3 regions of the Streptomyces sp. NPDC041784 genome follow, and region 1 is predicted to be linked to each of the others. Evidence: riboswitches for the same ligand, from Rfam matches in the RefSeq annotation. Region 1 holds a riboswitch; each other region holds the start of a gene.
The links. A riboswitch is a leader RNA that binds a small molecule or an ion and turns the genes downstream of it on or off. The one in region 1 is predicted to bind cyclic di-AMP.
Positions count from the first base shown of each region.

Region 2: it holds a riboswitch for cyclic di-AMP, as region 1 does, so the genes downstream of both, ACZ6D7_RS08735 (M23 family metallopeptidase) here and ACZ6D7_RS30790 (transglycosylase SLT domain-containing protein) in region 1, are expected to answer to the same signal.
Region 3: it holds a riboswitch for cyclic di-AMP, as region 1 does, so the genes downstream of both, ACZ6D7_RS28315 (C40 family peptidase) here and ACZ6D7_RS30790 (transglycosylase SLT domain-containing protein) in region 1, are expected to answer to the same signal.

Region 1 is NZ_JBVJAB010000016.1:110,542-116,682, reverse strand. Features, by position in the region: gene ACZ6D7_RS30805 (carboxymuconolactone decarboxylase family protein) at 207-668, shown strand; gene ACZ6D7_RS30800 (phosphotransferase) at 830-1,753, shown strand; gene ACZ6D7_RS30795 (HAD family hydrolase) at 1,905-2,729, shown strand; gene ACZ6D7_RS30790 (transglycosylase SLT domain-containing protein) at 2,818-3,300, opposite strand; cyclic di-AMP (ydaO/yuaA leader) riboswitch at 3,304-3,489, opposite strand; gene ACZ6D7_RS30785 (polyprenyl synthetase family protein) at 4,030-5,040, shown strand; gene ACZ6D7_RS30780 (LolA family protein) at 5,342-6,141, shown strand, end outside.
Region 2 is NZ_JBVJAB010000003.1:451,049-457,189, reverse strand. Features, by position in the region: gene ACZ6D7_RS08750 (SIMPL domain-containing protein) at 1-624, opposite strand, end outside; gene ACZ6D7_RS08745 (SGNH/GDSL hydrolase family protein) at 799-1,584, opposite strand; gene ACZ6D7_RS08740 (DUF6250 domain-containing protein) at 1,711-2,418, opposite strand; gene ACZ6D7_RS08735 (M23 family metallopeptidase) at 2,665-3,720, opposite strand; cyclic di-AMP (ydaO/yuaA leader) riboswitch at 3,725-3,883, opposite strand; gene ACZ6D7_RS08730 (alpha-galactosidase) at 4,187-6,141, opposite strand, start outside.
Region 3 is NZ_JBVJAB010000014.1:125,607-131,747, reverse strand. Features, by position in the region: gene pcrA (DNA helicase PcrA) at 1-1,168, opposite strand, end outside; cyclic di-AMP (ydaO/yuaA leader) riboswitch at 1,442-1,595, shown strand; gene ACZ6D7_RS28315 (C40 family peptidase) at 1,603-2,784, shown strand; gene ACZ6D7_RS28310 (tellurite resistance/C4-dicarboxylate transporter family protein) at 3,056-4,042, shown strand; gene ACZ6D7_RS28305 (hypothetical protein) at 4,020-4,373, opposite strand; gene ACZ6D7_RS28300 (C40 family peptidase) at 4,884-5,984, shown strand; gene ACZ6D7_RS28295 (LuxR C-terminal-related transcriptional regulator) at 6,015-6,141, opposite strand, start outside.

The DNA of each region.
Region 1 (6,141 bases):
ACCGGGCGTGCGGTAGGTAGCGGAGCATGTTGTTGCCAATCGGTGCAGAGGCCTTTAACCGGCCTGTACCCGACGATGCGCCGAAACCGGTTTCTTCCACAAAGGTGCGCCGCGGCTGTCACATCTCCCGCGTCCGCTCCGTCAATGCAGTGAAAGCCACCGGGAACACCCGGGACACCACTGACCGAAACCGAAGGAGACCGGCCATGCAGGCTCGGATGAAGAACCCCGCGTACGTCCTCCCCGGCGCCCTCAAGGGCATCGGCGGCATCTTCCAGGCGATCGGCGAGAGCGGGCTGTCGCAGGAGGTGCAGGAGCTGGTCGGGCTGCGCGCCAGCCAGATCAACGGCTGCGGGGCGTGCGTCCACGGGCATGTGCAGAACCTGCGGAAGGCGGGCGCGAGCGAGGAGCGCATCGCCTCCGTCACCGCCTGGCGCGACGCGCCGTTCTACGACGACGCCGAGCGCGCCGCCCTCCAGCTCACGGAGTCGGTCACCCGGCTCGCGGACCGCTCCCACGAGTCGGTACCGGACGCCCTGTGGGACGAGGCCGCCGACCACTTCGACGAGCGGGAACTGTCCGCCCTGATCCTCACCATCGCGGTCACCAACATGTTCAACCGCATCAACACCACGATCAAGGAGCCGGCGGGCACGACGTGGGGCTGACGGGCGGGAGGGACGAGCCTCCGGGCCCCCGGGGCCTTCGGGCCCCCGGCCTCCGGCTCACTCCGCCCCCGCCTCCACTCCGCCCCCGCCCCCACTCGCTCTCCCTCCCCTCCCCGGAAATGCCGTTGCCCCACCACCCCCCGCCCCCTACCGTCACGATCATGCTGCCCGCAGTGGATACGGACGAGGAGTGGGACGAGGTCGTCCCGGACGAGACGGTCATGGGCCCCGGCGCGGCGGATCTCTGCGCGCGCCTGGGACTCGGCGGCGTCCCCCTGACCCGGTTCCCTGACGGGTCGCAGCCGGTCTACGCGGTCGGTGACACGCACGTCCTGAAGCTGTTCCCCGGGGCGGCCGCCCGGGACGGCGTCGCGGAGGGGCGTGTGCTCACCCACCTCCAGGGCCGGCTGCCGGTGCCGACCCCGCGGGTGCGGGACTTCGGGCCGTACGAGAACGGCTGGCAGTACGTCCTGATGTCCCGGCTGGACGGCGAGAACCTGGCCGCCGCCTGGGACCGGGTGCCGCGCGCCGACCGGGAGCGGATCGTCACCGAGATCGGCGAGGCGCTGGCGACGCTGCACGCGCTGGACCCCGCGCCCCTGGGGGACGTCCTCGGACCCGGCGACTGGGGCGCCTTCCTGGACCGGCAGCGCGCGGGAGCCGTCGCGCGCCAGCGTGCGCGCGGGCTGCCGGAGCACTGGCTGGAGCAGATCCCGGACTTCCTCGCCTCGGTCTCCCTGCCCCGCGCCCCGCGCCCGGCGCTGCTGCACACGGAGGTCATGCGGCAGCACTTCCTCGTCGATCCCGACGGCTGGCTGCTGACCGGCCTCTTCGACTTCGAACCCGCCATGATCGGCGACCCTGCCTACGACTTCGTGGGCGTCGGCCTGTTCGTCACCCGCGGCGACCCGGACCTGCTGGCCCGGCTGACCCGGGCGTACGGCCGTACCTTCGAACCGTCCACCCTCCTCGCGTACACGCTGCTGCACGTGTACAGCAACCTCCCCTGGTACCTGAGGGAGTTGGGCGCACCCGCCGAGGGAACCCTGGACGCGCTCGCGCAAGCGTGGTTCGCGACGGCGTGACCCGGCCACGGGAACACCCTGGCCGCCCGCCCGGCGGCCCGGTGGGCGTCTCCGGTCAACTGTGGAAGGGGAGTTGGCACAAGAGGACCGGACTTCGCTCTCGTCCGGTTCGCGTCGAGTCCGAGGGGTGCGGGATACGTATTCTCTGATCATGGCCGCACCCATCGCATACGCCGAGCGCACCGCGTACTCCCTCATCGCCACAGACCTGGACGGAACGCTGCTCCGCGGCGACGACACCTTCTCCGACCGGTCGCTCGACGCGCTCGCGCGGGTGGCGGCCGCCGGCGCACGCCACCTGGTGGTGACCGGCCGACCGGCGCCCCGGGTACGGCCGTTGCTCGACCGCCTGCACAGCAGGGGGCTCGCGGTGTGCGGACAGGGCGCGCAGTTGTACGACGCCGGCGCGAACCGTCTGCTCTGGTCGGTCACCCTGGACCGGGAGTTGGCGGAGACCGCGCTCGGCAAGATCGAGGCCGAGGTCGGGCAGGTGTACGCGGCCGTCGACCAGGACGGTGTCGAGGGGCTCACCCTCATCGAGCCGGGCTACGAGATGCCGCACCCGACCCTGCCGGCCCTGCGGGTCGGCTCCCGCGACGACCTGTGGTGCGAGCCGATCAGCAAGGTGCTGCTGCGCCATCCCGCCCTGTCCGACGACGAGTTGGCGGCGACGGCCCGCTCGGTGGTCGGCTCGCTCGCCACCGTCACCATGTCGGGGCCGGGCACGGTGGAGCTCCAGCCGTGCGGCATCACCAAGGCGACGGGCCTGGCCCTGGCCGCCGAGCACCTGGGCGCGAGCCCGCGGGAGACCGTCGCCTTCGGTGACATGCCCAACGACATCCCGATGTTCGACTGGGCCGGCTACGGCGTGGCGATGGCCAACGCCCACCCCGAGCTCAAGGCGGTGGCCGACGAGGTGACGACGTCGAACGAGGACGACGGCGTGGCCGTCATCCTCGAACGTCTCTATCCCTGAGGTTCCTGAGGTTCCTGAGGTTCCTGAGGTTCGGTGAGGCCCGTGAGGCCCGTCAGGCCTCATGGGCCCAGGCGCTTCAGGCGTGGGCTCAGTACGCCCCGAACACATTGTCGATCGAGCCGTACCGCGCGGCCGCGTAGTTGCACGCCGCGGTGATGTTCGCGACCGGGTCGAACGGGTCGAACGAGGTCCCCGCCACGTGGTACGCGGTGAAGGTCGGGTCGATCACCTGGAGAAGGCCCTTGGACGGGGTGCCGGCGGCCGCGTTCGAGTCCCACAGGTTGATGGCGGCCGGGTTGCCCGACGACTCGCGCATGATGTTGCGGTGGATGCCGTTGTAGCTGCCCGGGATGCCCTTCTGGGCCATGATCGCGAGCGACTCGCGGATCCAGCCGTCGAGGTTGTCGGGGTACCCGGTGACGCGGGTGCTCGCGGCCGTCGCGGCCGTCGTGGCGGCGGCGGCGGTGCTCGCGCCGATGAGCGGAAGGGCGAGCACCGTGGCACCGGTGGCGGCCACGGCGAGGGTGCGGGCGATACGGCGGGTACGGCTGTGCTGACCGGCAGCAGACATGACGAGGTTCCTCTCCGGCGCCTGCGAGGTGAGCTGTCGGGTTCGGGCGGGAGATGCCCGGCCGCGCCCGGACGGACGCGACTTCACCCCAAGCCGTACCGGTATGTCCTCTTCGATATCGGACATTCCGGGTACGGCGGCTTACCTGGTTCCCCCGCTCCTGCCGCGCGTTCTCGGTGGGTGTGCGAGCGGCGGCAGGATTGGGCGTCCGCTCGACTGGCCGGGAACGTATGCGAGAGCACATGTCCGGAACAAGTAGCGGATTCACAGATAGGCCCTATTGACCTTGGTCTGTGCCCTATGGGGTGCTTGATCCTTTGTGGCTGCAAAGCTTCAACTCGCTTGAGTGGCACGAGGAGTCGGGGGGTACTCGGCGGGGGTGGGCTCGCCGGGTGGAGTGAGCCAAGTCACCGGCATCCACAAGAGGGGTGAATCGGGCAATAACCTCAATCGCAATGCAAAGGGTCGCGGCTGGTCGGGCCGCCGTATTCCCCTCTTTGGATATGCGATGAATGTCTATTCATATCGTCTGATCAGAAACATATCGGTCGTGATCCGACACCGCCCGGCCTGAGGGGGGTGCCTCCCGGGCGAGTGCATTCGGGCCCGGGTGGACGTGGGGGCTATCGGTGATCGAAACGTGACCGGATACGCTGACTTGAGTGAGCGCAGAGACCTATCGACAAACCGCGTAATCGCCCGTAGACACCAGCAGACAGGAGACCCCTCGTGACCGTCGTCGAGCCGTTCGGGCTGAGCGTGCGGGACCAGGCTCTGGAAGCCGATGTCCAGGCCGGATTGGCGGCTGTCGAGGAAGGCTTGCTCGAGGCCACCAAGAGTGAGGTCCCGTTCATCACGGAGGCCGCACAGCACCTCCTGCGGGCCGGGGGCAAGCGGTTCCGTCCGCTCCTCGTGATGCTCGCGGCGCGCTTCGGCGACCCGTACGCGCCGGGGGTCGTGCCGTCCGCCGTGGTGGTCGAGCTGACCCATCTGGCGACCCTGTACCACGACGACGTCATGGACGAGGCGGCCGTGCGGCGCGGCGTGCCCAGCGCCAACGCCCGCTGGGGCAACTCGCTCGCCGTCCTCACGGGTGACTTCCTCTTCGCGCGCGCCTCGCACATCCTGGCCGACCTCGGACCCGAGGCCGTACGGGTCCAGGCACAGGCGTTCGAGCGGCTGGTCACGGGCCAGATCCTGGAGACCGCCGGCCCGGTCGACGGCCGTGACCCGGTCGAGCACTACCTCGACGTGCTCGGCGGCAAGACGGGCTCCCTGGTGGCGGTGTCCTGCCGCTTCGGTGCGATGATGTCCGGCGCCGACGAGACGGTCGTCGACGTGCTCACCCAGTACGGGGAGCGGCTCGGGGTCGCCTTCCAGCTGGCGGACGACGTGCTGGACATCGCCTCCGAGTCCCGCGAGTCGGGCAAGACGCCCGGCACGGACCTGCGGGAGGGCGTGCCGACGCTTCCGGTGCTGCGGCTGCGGGAGCGGGCCGCGCAGCTGGCGCAGCCCGAGGACATCGCACTGTGCGAGCTGCTCGACTCCGACCTCACCGACGACGCCAGGCTCGCGGAGGCGGTCGCCGCCCTGCGCGACCACCCGGCGCTGGAGCGGGCCCGCCGGGACACCGTGCGCTACGCGGAGGAGGCGCGGGCCGCGCTGGCCCCGCTCCCGGAGTGCGACGCGAAGGCAGCGCTGACGGAGCTGTGCGACGCGGTGGTGCACCGGGCGGGGTGAGCCCCTCACTCCCCTCCGTAGGGGTCGGGATGAGCCCCTCACTCCGACCCCCCCGTAGGGGTAGGGATGAGCCCCTCACTCCGACCCCTACGGGTCCGGGTGAGCCTCCGCCCCCTGGTGTCATACCGGAGGTGTACACGGAGTTGAGTCCTCGGGCTGACGCTTCCAGGCCGCCGATTTGGTCAGATGGACACCACGGAAAACACCACTCCTCACCGATTCGGGTGAGAATGGCGGCTTCGGGTGGGGACGTTCACTCGTGAGATGACCAGCCGCCGCCGACGACGGAGGTAAGGCACACATGGCACCGAACGCAACCGACGACAGCACGACCGCCGGGGAGGCAGACGACCTGCGCGTCGGGCGGCGCAAGGCCGTGCGGTACGTCGTCCCGGTCACCGTGGTGGGCATCGCGGCGGCGACGATCGGGCTGGTCCCGGCGCTCGCCGACTCCGGCGACCCCGATCTGCCGAAGATCACCGCACAGCAGCTCATCGACAAGATCGCCGCGTCGGAGGTCGAGCAGCTGTCCGGCACGGTGAAGATCACCACCGACCTGGGCCTGCCCGACCTCGGCGGACTGGAGAGCGGGCTGCTCTCCGGCGCCACGGGCGGCGGTGACGGATCGTCCGCCGACCCGTCCGCCAAGCTCACCGAACTGGCCTCCGGCACGCACACCCTGCGCGTCGCCGCCGACGGCCCGGACCGCCAGAAGCTCTCCCTCCTGGAGAACGCGGCCGAGTACAGCGTCATCCACAACGGCAAGGACGTGTGGGGGTACGACAGCGCCTCCAACGAGGTCTACCACTCCACCACCGAGGAGAGCGGGGACGAGGCGGAGACCCCTCCGGCCACGCCCAAGGACCTCACCGAGGACGCCCTCAAGGCGGTCGACGACACCACCTCGGTGACGGTCGACGGCACCGTGCACGTGGCCGGCCGCGACGCCTACCGGCTGGTGATCAAGCCGAAGCAGTCCGGTTCCACGGTCGGCGCGATCAGCGTGGCGGTCGACGCGAAGACGGGCCTGCCGCTGAAGTTCACGCTGACCCCGGCGAGCGGCGGCGCCGCCGTCGTGGACGCGGGCTTCACCCAGGTCAG
Region 2 (6,141 bases), on a different contig from region 1:
GTCCTCGCTGAGCGAGACCAGCCGGCCCAGCTCGTGGCCGCTGAGCCGGGCGAACTGCTCGGCCTTGGCACGGGCGTCGTCGTGCGCGGCCTCCCGGGCGCGGGCCTGGAGCGGCACCGGGTCGGAGACCTCGAAGGCAACGGAGTTGATCCGGCCCGCGGCACCGGTGGCGTCGGTGATCGCCTGGAGCACCGCCCCGGTCCGTTCCACCTCACGGACCTTCACGGAGAAGAACTGCGCGGCCTGGTACCCCTTCAGCCGGGAGCTGCCGCTCGCGTTGTCGTAGACGGGGTGGAGGGAGATGTTGTCCGTGCGGACGTCCCGTTCGGCGACGCCCTTGGCGCGGACGGCGGCCAGCAGCGCGCGGGCCGCCTTGCTCTGCTTGTCGAGCGCCGCCTGCGAGGAGGGGCCCGATGCCTCCACGGCCGCGGCGACGACCGCGAGATCGGGCTGGGCGGTGGCGCTGCCCTCACCGGTCACGGTGAGGGTGGCGGGGGTGGGGGCGACCCGCGCGGCGGCGGGGTGGCCGGGCAGCGCGGCCGCGGTGGGCGCGGCGACGGCCGGCAGTCCGAGGGCGAGGAGGGAGACGAGGGCCGCGGCGACGGGCGTACGGGTGAGGCGCATGCGGAACCGGTCCTTCGGAGGGGCGGACGGGAGGGTGTGCGGTCATCCCAGCACCCGGATCCGCGCGCGCCCGCGCGCCACTCCCGTCCGATCACCTCACTGGTGGAGCGGCCGACTCACCGTCACCGGTGAGGCGGCCGACCGCGCGACACCTGCGGCCGGCCGCCCGTTCGCTCACGCCACCGAGGCGATCCGCATCCGGATCTCCTCCGGGGCCAGCCTGCCCTTGGCGGTCACATGGTCGCCCGAGGACTCCCCGCGCAGCCGGCGTCCGATCCACGGCACCAGATACTCGCGTGCCCAGTGGACGTCGTCCCGCCGGACCTCGAGGGTGCCGCGCGGCGGGAGCTGCGGCCAGGCCTGCTCCGGGTCGGCGGGCACTTCGAGCCCCAGGACCTGCCCGGCCCGGAGCGCCACGCGCGTGTGCCCCTCCGGGGAGAGGTGGAGACGGTCGCCGTCCCAGGCCCGGCGGTCCTGCACGGACCGCAGGGACCACAGGTCGAGCACCGGACAGCCGTAGCGGTCGGCGACGGCACGGACGTGCCCGTTGTACGTGGCGATCTTGCCGCGCAGATGCTTGAGCACGGGAACGCCACGGGTGTCGAAGCCGGTGGTCACCATGACCGTGCCGGACACGGCGGTCAGCGCGGCGATCGCGCTTTCGAAGCGTTCGGCGACCTCGTCCGGGTCGGTGCCGGGGCGGATGATGTCGTTGCCGCCCGCACAGAAGGAGACGAGGTCGGGCGCCAGTTCGACCGCCTGCGGAAGCTGGTCCTCCATGATCTGGTCGAGCAGCTTGCCGCGCACGGCCAGGTTCGCGTATCGGAAGTCGCCCTCGGGCCGGCGGTCCGCGAGAAGTACCGCGAACCGGTCGGCCCAGCCGACGAACGCCCCGTCGGGGCCAGGGTCGCCGACGCCCTCGGTGAAGCTGTCCCCCACCGCCACGTACGACCCGATCACTGATCTGTTGTCATTCTTCGAATCGTCTGCCACGGCAGATCATGATTCCCCTTCCAATGTGACCTACGCGACCGTAGGAAGGGGTTGACGGGCGGTGAGATAAGCCACTCTTAAAGAATTTGCCAATCAGGGAATAAGCGACCACACCCGGAAGCTGCTGAACCGGAAGTGGCTCCAGGTGGTGCGGAACGCGAAGTGCCCGCCGGTGTACGGCTCCTGGTCGGTGTGGTCGAAGACGAGCCGCCCGTTGTTCCACCACCGCACCGTGGAGCCGTCGGAGACGATCCGGACCCGGTTCGGCTCATTGGCGATCAGCAGCGGCTCCGTGTAGTCGTGGATCAGCGGACGCACCCCCGCCAGGCCGACGTAACGGCGCATCCGGGTCGTGGTGTTGGTGTTGGCGCCGTAGCCGACGTAGTACGCCTTCAGGTGGTCGTACTCGGCGAGCGCGCCGCCGCGCGGGGTGACGAAGAGGTCGTCCGGGGAGCGGACGTCCACGGCGTTCCAGAAGTTGTTGAGGTCGGAGACCCGGTCGTTGACCCCGCCCGCGGAGACGGGGGTGGCGGTGTACTCGATGGCGTACGGCCCCTCGAGTCGCCTCCGGAACCAGATCGTCGCCCCGGCGGGCACGTCGACCTCCAGCATCCCGCGCGAGGCGGTGACGGTCCCGCCCCGCTCCAGCTCCACGGCCCACTGCCCGAGCCCGCGGCGGAAGTCGTCGCGGGCGATCGGCCGGCGGTGGCGGGGCATCGCGCTCGCGGCACCGGCGGGGGCGAGGGCGGCCAGGGCGCCGCCGGCGGCGAGGGCTCCGAATGCTCTGCGCGTGGTCGTCACGTCGGTCTGCTCCTTCGGGGAGAGTGATCGAGGTCGGGGGCGCAGGGAGAAGTCAGGCAGAAGGCTGACAGAGGCTGATCGAAGCCGGTAGAAAGCGCTTGCCCTCCGACGGGGGTCACTCTGCCCCCATCCCGCCCAGTCTGTCGATGGGGCGAAAAGGGATGCCGTGCGGACACACCGAAGGCCGGACCCGGGGATCGGGGTCCGGCCTTCGGTGGCGTGTCAGGCAGGGGTGGAGCGGGAGGGTCAGCCGACCGAGACGCCGTGCGAGCGGAGGTAGGCGACCGGGTCCACGTCCGAGCCGTAGTTCGGCGTGGTGCGGATCTCGAAGTGCAGGTGCGGGCCGGTCACGTTGCCGGTGGCACCGGAGAGGCCGACCTGCTGGCCCGCCGACACGGTCTGGCCGGCCGAGACGGAGAGCGAGGACAGGTGGGCGTACTGCGCGTAGTAGCCGTCGTTGAGCTTGATGACGACCTGGTTGCCGTACGCGCCGCCCCAGCCCGCGGAGACGACGGTGCCCGCCGCCACGGCCTTGAGGGAGGTGCCGGTCGGGACGACGAAGTCGACGCCGGTGTGGTAACCGCTGGACCACATGCTGCCCGACATGCGGTACGGCGTACCGACGGTGGCACCGGCTACGGGCAGGCTGAAACCGGCGGAGGCGCCGGCCGAGGTGCCGGTGGAGTTGCCGGCGGCCTGGGTGGTCGCCTTCGAGTCCGAGGACCCGGCGGACGAGGAGGACTTCGACGACCGCGAAGACTCCGACGACTGCGAGGACTTGGACGACGACGTCGACGACTTGGACGACTTCGAGGACGAGGAGGAGGAACCGGCCGAACCGGTCGAACCGGACGACGAGGAGCCGGTCGTGGCCTTCTTGCCGATCGACAGCTTCAGGCCCGGGTGGATCAGCGACGGGTTCTCGCCGACGGCCTCACGGTTGTCCTGGTACAGCCGCTGCCAGCCGCCGCTGACGTTCTGCTCGTCGGCGATCCTCGAGAGGTAGTCGCCGGACCGGACGGTGTACGTCGCGGCGCCCTTGGCGGCCGACTTCTGCGCGACCGGAACCGATTCCGCGGCCTTTTCCGAAACCGACGCGGAAACCGAGGCGGAAACCGATGCCGGGACGGAAGTCGACACCGTGGTCGCGGTGGACGCCGAAACAGACTGAGTGGTGGCCGCATGGGCGCCGGTGGCCCCCATGAGGGGGAGGGCGAGCGCGGCTCCGCCGGTTCCTGCGACGGCGATGGACCGGGTGAAGCGCTGGGACTTCGGGCGGCGGTGCTTACCCTTCGCGGGCATGGCGAATTCCTCTCCGGCGCCTGCGAGGTGAGCTGTCGGGTGCGGACTGGAGATGTCCGGCCGCGCCGAGGCGCGGCTTTACCCCAAAGCCTGTTCCGGGACCGGAACAGGCGGTTCTACCTGTGGGTCCCCCGCTCCTGCCGTGGACGGGTGAGTGTGCGGACCCCGGACGGCGGCAGGATTAGGCGTCCGTCCGGATTGGTCTGGAACGTAAGCGACCACGACGCACAGGGACAAGCAGAGGTTGTGCCGATAACCCATTTCTCTTGATCCGCTGTGAATTTTCCCGGTGACGCTCCGTGTTTCGAAAGCGTTATTTTCCGCCCAACCCCCTGGAAAAGCATGTGAATTACGTGGACATGACGGGCGACGCACGGTCACGAGTATGACGCTGCTCACTGGCAGCTCTCCAGGATCCTTTATTCCAGAGCGAGTTGGAATGAAGGATCCAATTCGGACAGAACTCTCAGATGCGACGGAGGCGGATAACCGCCGCATCAAGGTCACCGCGCAGTCCGGTCCGCAGCCCGTGGTGCAGCAGCACCGCACCCCGGTGCACTTCGCCCGTTTCGCGGCATTCGTACGATGCTGTCGGGTCCAGGCCGCGCAGCCGCAGCGCCGGAACGGGCTCGCCGAACCGCTGTGCCTGGAGCCAGGCGAGGACGACGGTCTCCGCGCCGCGCACGTACTGCACGGCACTCGGTCCGCCCGCCGGGGGCCGCAGCCGGTAGAGGTCGCCGTGCTGCACGAGCGGCCGGATCTCCTTGTAGAGATCCACCCAGCGCCGGGCTTCGGCCAGCTCCTCCGTGCTCCACTCGGAGAGGTCCCCGCCGACGCCGAGCACCCCGGCCATGGCACTGACGAACCGGAAGCGCAGCGAGCTGACCCGGTCGTTGAGCTGGGTGTTGGGGCTGTCGGTGACCCAGGCGGCCATCACCCGGGCGGGGTGGATCTGACTGAAGCCGTGCTGGATGTCGAGCCGGTCGAGCGGATCGGTGTTGTCGGAGGTCCACACCTGGTCGGTGCGGCTCAGGATCCCGAGGTCGATGCGGCCGCCGCCGCCCGAGCAGGATTCGAAGGCGACACCGGGGTGGGCGGCCCGCAGCCGGTCCAGGAGGGCGTACAGGGCCCGGACGTGGTCGACCCACAGGCGCTGCGGGTAGGGGTCGTCCGGCCAGCCCGCGTCGGTGAAGCAGCGGTTGAAGTCCCACTTGACGTAGTCGATGGGGGCGCTGGAGAGGAGCCCGTCGAGCTGCTCCCAGAGGTACTCCTGGACGTCCTCGCGCGCGAGGTTCAACATGAGCTGATTGCGGAATTCCGTCCGCTTTCGTCCCGGCTGGAACTGCACCCAGTCGGGGTGGGCCCGGTACAGGTCGCTGTCCGGGTTGACCATCTCGGGCTCGACCCAGATGCCGAACTGCATGCCGAGGGCGTGCACCTGGTCGGCGAGCGGCTTCAGGCCGTGCGGGAAGCGGTCGGGGTTGGGGTGCCAGTCGCCGAGTCCGGCACGGTCGCTGGTGCGGGCCCCGAACCAGCCGTCGTCCACGACGAACAGCTCGACGCCGATCTCCGCGGCGCGCCGGGCCAAGGTGGCCTGCTGCTCCTCGGAGATGTCGAAGAACGTGGCCTCCCAGGAGTTGAACAGCACCGGCCGGTCCTGCTCGGCGTCCGGGATCACCTGCTCGCGCTGGTAGGCGTGCCAGGTGCGGCTGGCGCCGCCGAAGCCGCCGTCGCTCCACAGACCGGCGAAGAGGGGCGTGGTGAAGGACTCCCCCGTCGCGAGCATCAGCAGGCCGGAGTCGTCGTAGCCGGCGCCGCCGGTGATCTGCACGCGCGCGTCCGGGAGTTGGGCGACGGCGATGCGCCAGGAGCCGGACCAGCCGAGAGCACAGCCGTAGACCTCGCCGCGCTCCTCGGTGGCGTCGGTGTCGAGGGCGACCCAGGGCAGGTGCTGGTGCCCGGTGTGGCCGCGGCGGCTGCCAATGACCTTCTCACCGTAGGTGAGGGGGGCCTGGACCAGCCGGGACTCTGCGGCCCAGCGGCCGTGCAGCTGGGACAGGCGCCAGCCGTCACGCTCGGGCAGGGTCCAGGAGGCGGAGTCGGCGCGCAGCAGCTCCAGGGGCTCGTCGCCGTCGTTGCGCAGGGTCGCCCGGCGCTCCACGACGTCGCCGCGCATCCGGTAGTGCAGGGTGACCGTCAGACCGGCGTCCCGGAAGCGCAGCCGCAGCTCGTCGCCCTCGGTCTCGTACGTCTCGAAGGTCCACTCGGTGCCGCGCCGCCCGGCGGTGCGCACGGACAGGGCGGGCCTGACGAAGCGGGGGCCGCCCTCGGCCGGGTACTCCTCGTGACCGTCGAGGTGGGACTCGAACGACGCGCGGCCCTGGAGCGGGACCGCGGCGAGGGCCTCGGCGTCGGCGAGGG
Region 3 (6,141 bases), on a different contig from region 1:
TGGTCCACAGGTTCTTGGGGCGGCGGGACTCGTTGCGCTCGATGACCGCGTTGGCGGCGGAGAGGATGGTCTGCGTGGAGCGGTAGTTCTGCTCCAGCAGGATCGTCGTCGCGTCCGGGTAGTCCTCCTCGAACTGGAGGATGTTGCGGATCGTCGCGCCCCGGAAGGCGTAGATCGACTGGTCGGCGTCACCCACGACGCACAGCTCGGCGGGCGGCACGTCGTACTCGCTGGGCGGTACGTCGACGGGGTGCTCGGCGGTGCCGACCAGCTCGCGCACGAGGGCGTACTGGGCGTGGTTGGTGTCCTGGTACTCGTCGACCATGACGTGCCGGAAGCGGCGGCGGTAGTGGTCGGCGACGTCGGGGAAGGCGCGCAGCAGGTTGACCGTCGTCATGATCAGGTCGTCGAAGTCGAGGGCGTTCGCCTCACGGAGACGGGACTGGTACATGGCGTAGGCCTGGGCGAGGGTCTTCTCGAAGCCGTCGCCCGCCTGGGCGGCGAAGTCCTCCTCGTCGATCAGCTCGTTCTTCAGGTTGCTGATCTTGGCGCTGAAGGACTTCGGCGGGAAGCGCTTGGGATCGAGGTCCAGGTCGCGGCAGACCAGGGCCATCAGGCGCTTGGAGTCGGCGGCGTCGTAGATCGAGAAGGAGGACGTGAAGCCGAGCCTCTTCGACTCGCGCCGCAGGATCCGTACGCACGCGCTGTGGAACGTCATCACCCACATCGCGTTCGCGCGCGGGCCGACGAGCTGCTCGACGCGCTCCTTCATCTCGCCCGCGGCCTTGTTGGTGAAGGTGATCGCGAGGATCTGGCCCGGGTGGACGTTCCGCTCGGCGAGGAGGTGGGCGATGCGGTGGGTGAGCACGCGCGTCTTGCCGGAGCCGGCGCCGGCGACGATGAGCAGGGGGGTGCCGGCGTGGACGACGGCCGCACGCTGGTTCTCGTTCAGCCCCTCCAGGAGCGCTGCCGCGTCGATCGCCGGGCGTGGGGCGCCGTCGCGGTAGTGGGTGTCCCGGTCCGGGGGCACGTCGAACTTCCCGCCGAACAGATCGTCCGGAAGCGGCTCCGGAGTGTGATCGTCCTCGGGCGGCGGCGGGGGTTCCTCCTCGTGGGCGCGGGGGCCCTGGAGGTCCGCCAGGAAGCTGTCGTCAAAGAGGCTGCTCATCGCTCTCCGAGTCTAGGGGGCGCCACTGACAACCGGCCGCCGTCCCCGAAACATCCCGCCCCCTCGCCTTCCGGGGCACCCCTCACCTTCCGAGGCGGCATTATCACAACCCGTGATCAGCCGTACGGTCTTTTCCCGAGGTCACGAAAATGTATCGGGCATATCACCCATCAACCTTCACAGGGGCCACACGAGTTGGCTACCGTGCCGGGCAGGCCGTACGACCCCCACCGGCGAACCTCGCCGGGCCGCGCGGCCTCCGCCGAGTCCGGCATGCCCCCTTCGCGGCAGCCGGAGCCGGGGACCCACCGAGACTCTGGGGTGAATCGGCCCGACTTCCCTTCGGGGGACAGGCCGTAGGGCAACCCTTCCGAACCATCCGCCCGAACCCGACAGCTAACCCGGTAGGCGGACGATGGAAGGAGTCGCCTCCCTTGGCGTCGCAGCACCGCAAGCCACGCTCGTCGGGTTCACGTGTGGCGGGCATACGCACGCCCGCTCTCGCCACCGCCGCCCTCACGTCCGTCGCCCTGTTCTCCCAGTCGGCGAACGCCGCCCCGTCGGACGACGACAAGCCGAGCCTGGAGGAGGTCGAGAAGAAGGTCGACGACCTCTACCGCCAGGCGGAGTCGGCGACCGAGAAGTACAACGCCGCCAAGGAGAAGACGACCAAGCAGCGCAAGCGCGTCGACGGCCTCCTCGACGACGTCGCCCAGCGCACCCAGAAGCTCAACGAGGCACGCGAGGAGCTGGGTTCCTTCGCCGCCGCCCAGTACCGCACGGGCGCCTCCGCACCCGACACGGCGACCTTCCTGCTCGCGGACTCCCCGCAGGACTACTTCGACCAGACCCAGCTGATGAGCCGGATGACCGACCGTCAGAAGGGCATGGTCGACGACTACATCACCGAACAGTCGGCGACGATGGAGAAGCGCCAGGAGGCCGGCGAGAGCCTGGCGGCGCTGACCGACACGCAGAGCGACCTGAAGGCCGCCAAGGCGACCGTCCAGAAGAAGCTCGGCGACGCGCGCGAGCTGCTGTCCCAGCTGACCGCCGCGGAGAAGGCCCGCCTGGCGGCGATCGAGAAGCAGAAGCAGGAGGAGGCCGCGCGCAAGGCGGCGGAGCTGGCGCAGCAGCAGGCGGCGGCCGAGCAGGCCGCCCAGCAGGAGAGCGCCGGGTCCTCGACGGACACGGGCGGCTCTTCGTCGTCCTCCTCGTCTTCGTCGTCCTCCTCGTCCGACACGGACGCCTCGTACACCACCAAGGCCGAGAAGGCGCTCGCCTTCGCCCGCTCGCAGATCGGCAAGCCCTACGTCTGGGGCGCGACCGGCCCCGACTCCTACGACTGCTCCGGCCTCACCCAGGCCGCCTGGAAGGCCGCCGGCGTCACCCTGCCGCGCACCACCTACGACCAGGTGAACGCCGGCACCACCGTCTCCCTCGCCGACGCCCGCCCCGGTGACCTGGTCTTCTTCTACGACGACATCACCCACGTCGGCATCTACATCGGCAACGGCATGATGATCCACGCCCCGAAGCCGGGCGCGTACGTGCGCGAGGAGTCGATCTACTACGACGGCGAGTCGGCGATCCACAGCGTGGTCCGACCGGCCTGACCACCGCACACGCACACGCGTGTGGGCCGTTCGCCAGGCACCGGCACACACGCGTGTGCCGGTGCCTCTGCGATCGGTGTGCGGGTGCGGGCGTGCCCAGTACGGGTGTGCGGGCGTGCCGGCGGGAGTGTGCGGGCGTGCCGGTGCGGGCGCGCCACCCGCCTCACCACCACCCGCGGGCCGCACTCGTCTGCGTACGCCCGCGCGTAATTCCCCTCCCCCGCGCGCGTGCCCCCGCGCAAGCCGCCGCGCACTCCCTAGCATCGGCTCCATGCCCGGCTCCCCCTCCCCCGCCCGCTCCCTTCGCGCCTGGTGGGCGCAGCGTCCCCCGGCGGCCGAGGCCGCCGTGATGGCGACCGGCATCCTGTCGGTCGGACTGCACCTGGCCGAGTACGAGGTCCTGTCCCGCGTCATGCTGGCGCTGGCCGGCGCCGCCTGGGTGGGGCTGGCCGCGGACTTCGCCGTCCGGCTGGTGCGGGAGCGCGAGCGGTGGCTGACGGAGGCGGGCACACCGGCCGGGCTGACCGCCGTGGCCGCCACGACCGTCCTCGGGACCCGTGTCTCGGCCCTCGGCTGGCAGACCCTGGCCGAGGCGCTGCTGGCGCTGTCGGTGGTGCTGTGGCCGGTGCTGCTGCTGGACGTCATGGGGCACTGGTCGCGGCGGATGCCCGGGGAGGTCTTCCTGTGCTGTGTGGCCACGCAGGGGCTCGCGGTGCTGGCCGCGACCCTGGCCAAGGCGGAGGCCACGGCGTGGCTCGCGCACGCCGCGCTGGTGCTGTTCTGGCTGGGGCTGGCGCTCTACGGGCTGATGCTGGCCCGGTTCGACCTGCGGCAGCTGGCCGAGGGCGTCGGGGACCAGTGGGTGGCGGGCGGGGCGCTCGCCATCTCGGCGCTCGCGGGCGCGAAGCTCATCGCGGCCGACAGCGCGGCGCTGTACCTGTGGAACGCCGACGACCGGCACGTACTGCGCACGGTGACCTTGGCCCTGCTGGTCCTCGCGCTGTGCTGGTACGCCGTCCTGCTCGCCGCCGAGATCCGGTGGCCCCGCCCGCGCTACGACGTGCGCCGCTGGTCGACGGTCTTCCCGATGGGAATGACGGCGGCGGCGATGCTGTCCGTCGCCACCGCCCTCCGCCTCGCGTGGCCGGAGGGGCCCGGGGAGGTGCTGCTGTGGGTCGCCGCGGCGGCGTGGCTGGCGGTCGCCGTCGCGGCGGTGGCCGAGGCGCGCGTGTCCGTCAGGTCCACAGGACCGCGATGAAGACGTTCGCCACGGTCAGCAGCCCGACCAGGCCGAACAGCGGCTTCTCCACCTTCTCGTCGTCCCGCTTCACATAGACGAGGCCGAGGATCACGATCAGCAGGGCCAGCTTCACGCCGATCTTGACGTTGTTGACGGTCTGGTCGTCCGCCTGGTTGAGGCCGACCAGGATCACCCCGGTGACCAGCATCGTGGCCGCACCGTGGAGCATCGCGGGGACGAAGCGGGCCGTGCCCTGGCCCATCGCCTTCATCTGGGTGAGGAAGCCGCCCAGCAGCGCGGCGATCCCGATGATGTGCAGGCCGACGAAGAGGTGGATGAGTACGTCCATGAGGCCGGATGCTAATCAGCCGGGCGCGGCCCGCCCGACACCGGCCCTCCCTCCGAGGGCGCGCGCCCGCATCAATGCACCCCATAGCAGCCCGCCGCTCCGGGACGCCCCGGAATCGCCGCTTCGGTCAGCCCACCACGCGAAGCCGACGGCCCCGGCCCGCCTTCCTACGCAGATACGGTCACTGGCGGTCCGCTCGAGTCACTTCCGCACATCGCGTTACCGACCCGACACAGACGGGCCTAGCGTCCTCCCCCAGGTGACCGGCTCCCCACCGCCGCCCGGGCCAGGGGCGGCAGTCGGCCACCACCGCCGAGAAGGTCCGGCGGCGTCCCGTTCCCCCTGTGCGGGCCGTCGCCGGACGCGTCAGCCGCTCCCCCCGTGGCCGTCCGTCCGCTCACCCGACGGCCGTGGACCCGCGGACCGGCCGACGGGTCAGGCCGGCCTTCGTCGGTCCGCCTGACGGCCGTACGGACGAGGCGGTCGTACGAAAGGACGTGCAAGTCCCACGTGGCAGCGCACCGAAAGTCCCGACAGCGCTCGCTCGGCGGCCAGAAGGCCCGTACGGCGTTCACGCTCGCTCTCGCGGGCGCGGCGACGGCGACCGCCTTCGACGGGACCGGTCAGGCCGAGCCGAACCTGACGACCGCGCAGGTCAAGGCCAAGGTGGACACGCTGTACCGGGAGGCGGAGGAAGCCACCGAGAAGTACAACGGCGCCCAGGAGAAGGCCACCGTCGCCGAGCAGCGCCTGAAGACCCTGCGGGACGAGGCGGCCCGCAAGGAGGAACGGCTCAACTCGGCACGCGAGAAGCTGGGTTCGATGGCCGCGGCGCAGTACCGCGACGGCGGGCTCGACCCCGTCGTGCAGCTGGCGCTCTCCGACGACCCCGACCGGTACCTCGACGGCGCCGCCTTCGCCGAACGCGCCAACGACCGCCAGTCGGCCGCCGTCAACCTCGTGCGCCAAGAGCTGCGGGAGATCGAGCAGTTGCGGGGCGCCGCGCGCCTCGAACTGACCTCACTCAGAACACGCCAGGCGGAACTGAGAACGCACAAGAAGACGATCACCGGCAAGCTGGACGCGGCTCGCCTGCTGTTGTCCCGGCTGACCGAGGCCGACCGGGCCCGGATCACCGGGGCCGCCGGCTCCGGCGGCACGACGGCCGACCGCGACCGCGCCTCCCGGGACGCGACGGACGCCCGCGCCACCCTCCAGGCGCCCGGCACCACCACGGCCGGGGCACCCGCCGGGGTACCCAGCTCCCGCGCCGCGGCCGCCGTGTCCTACGCCTACGCCAAGCTCGGCAGCCCCTACGTCTGGGGCGCGACCGGCCCGGACGCCTTCGACTGCTCGGGGCTCGCCCTGGCCGCCTACCGCTCGGCCGGGATCTCCCTGCCCCGCACGACCTACGCCCAGATCGACGCCGGCCGCCGTGTCTCCCGCTCCGCGCTGCTCCCCGGGGACCTGGTGTTCTTCTACTCCGGCATCACCCACGTCGGGATCTACATCGGCAACGGCCAGATGATCCACGCCCCCAACCCCTCGGCCCCGGTACGCGTTGCACCGATCGACGAGATGCCGTTCGCGGGGGCTACCCGGGTGGTGTGAGGAGGACGGGCCCGCGGCACGCGCCCGCGCTCACACCAGTCGCCGTGCGGTCGCCCAGCGGGTCAGCTCGTGGCGGTTGGACAGCTGGAGCTTGCGCAGGACCGCCGAGACATGCGACTCGACCGTCTTCACCGAGATGTAGAGCTGCCTGGCGATC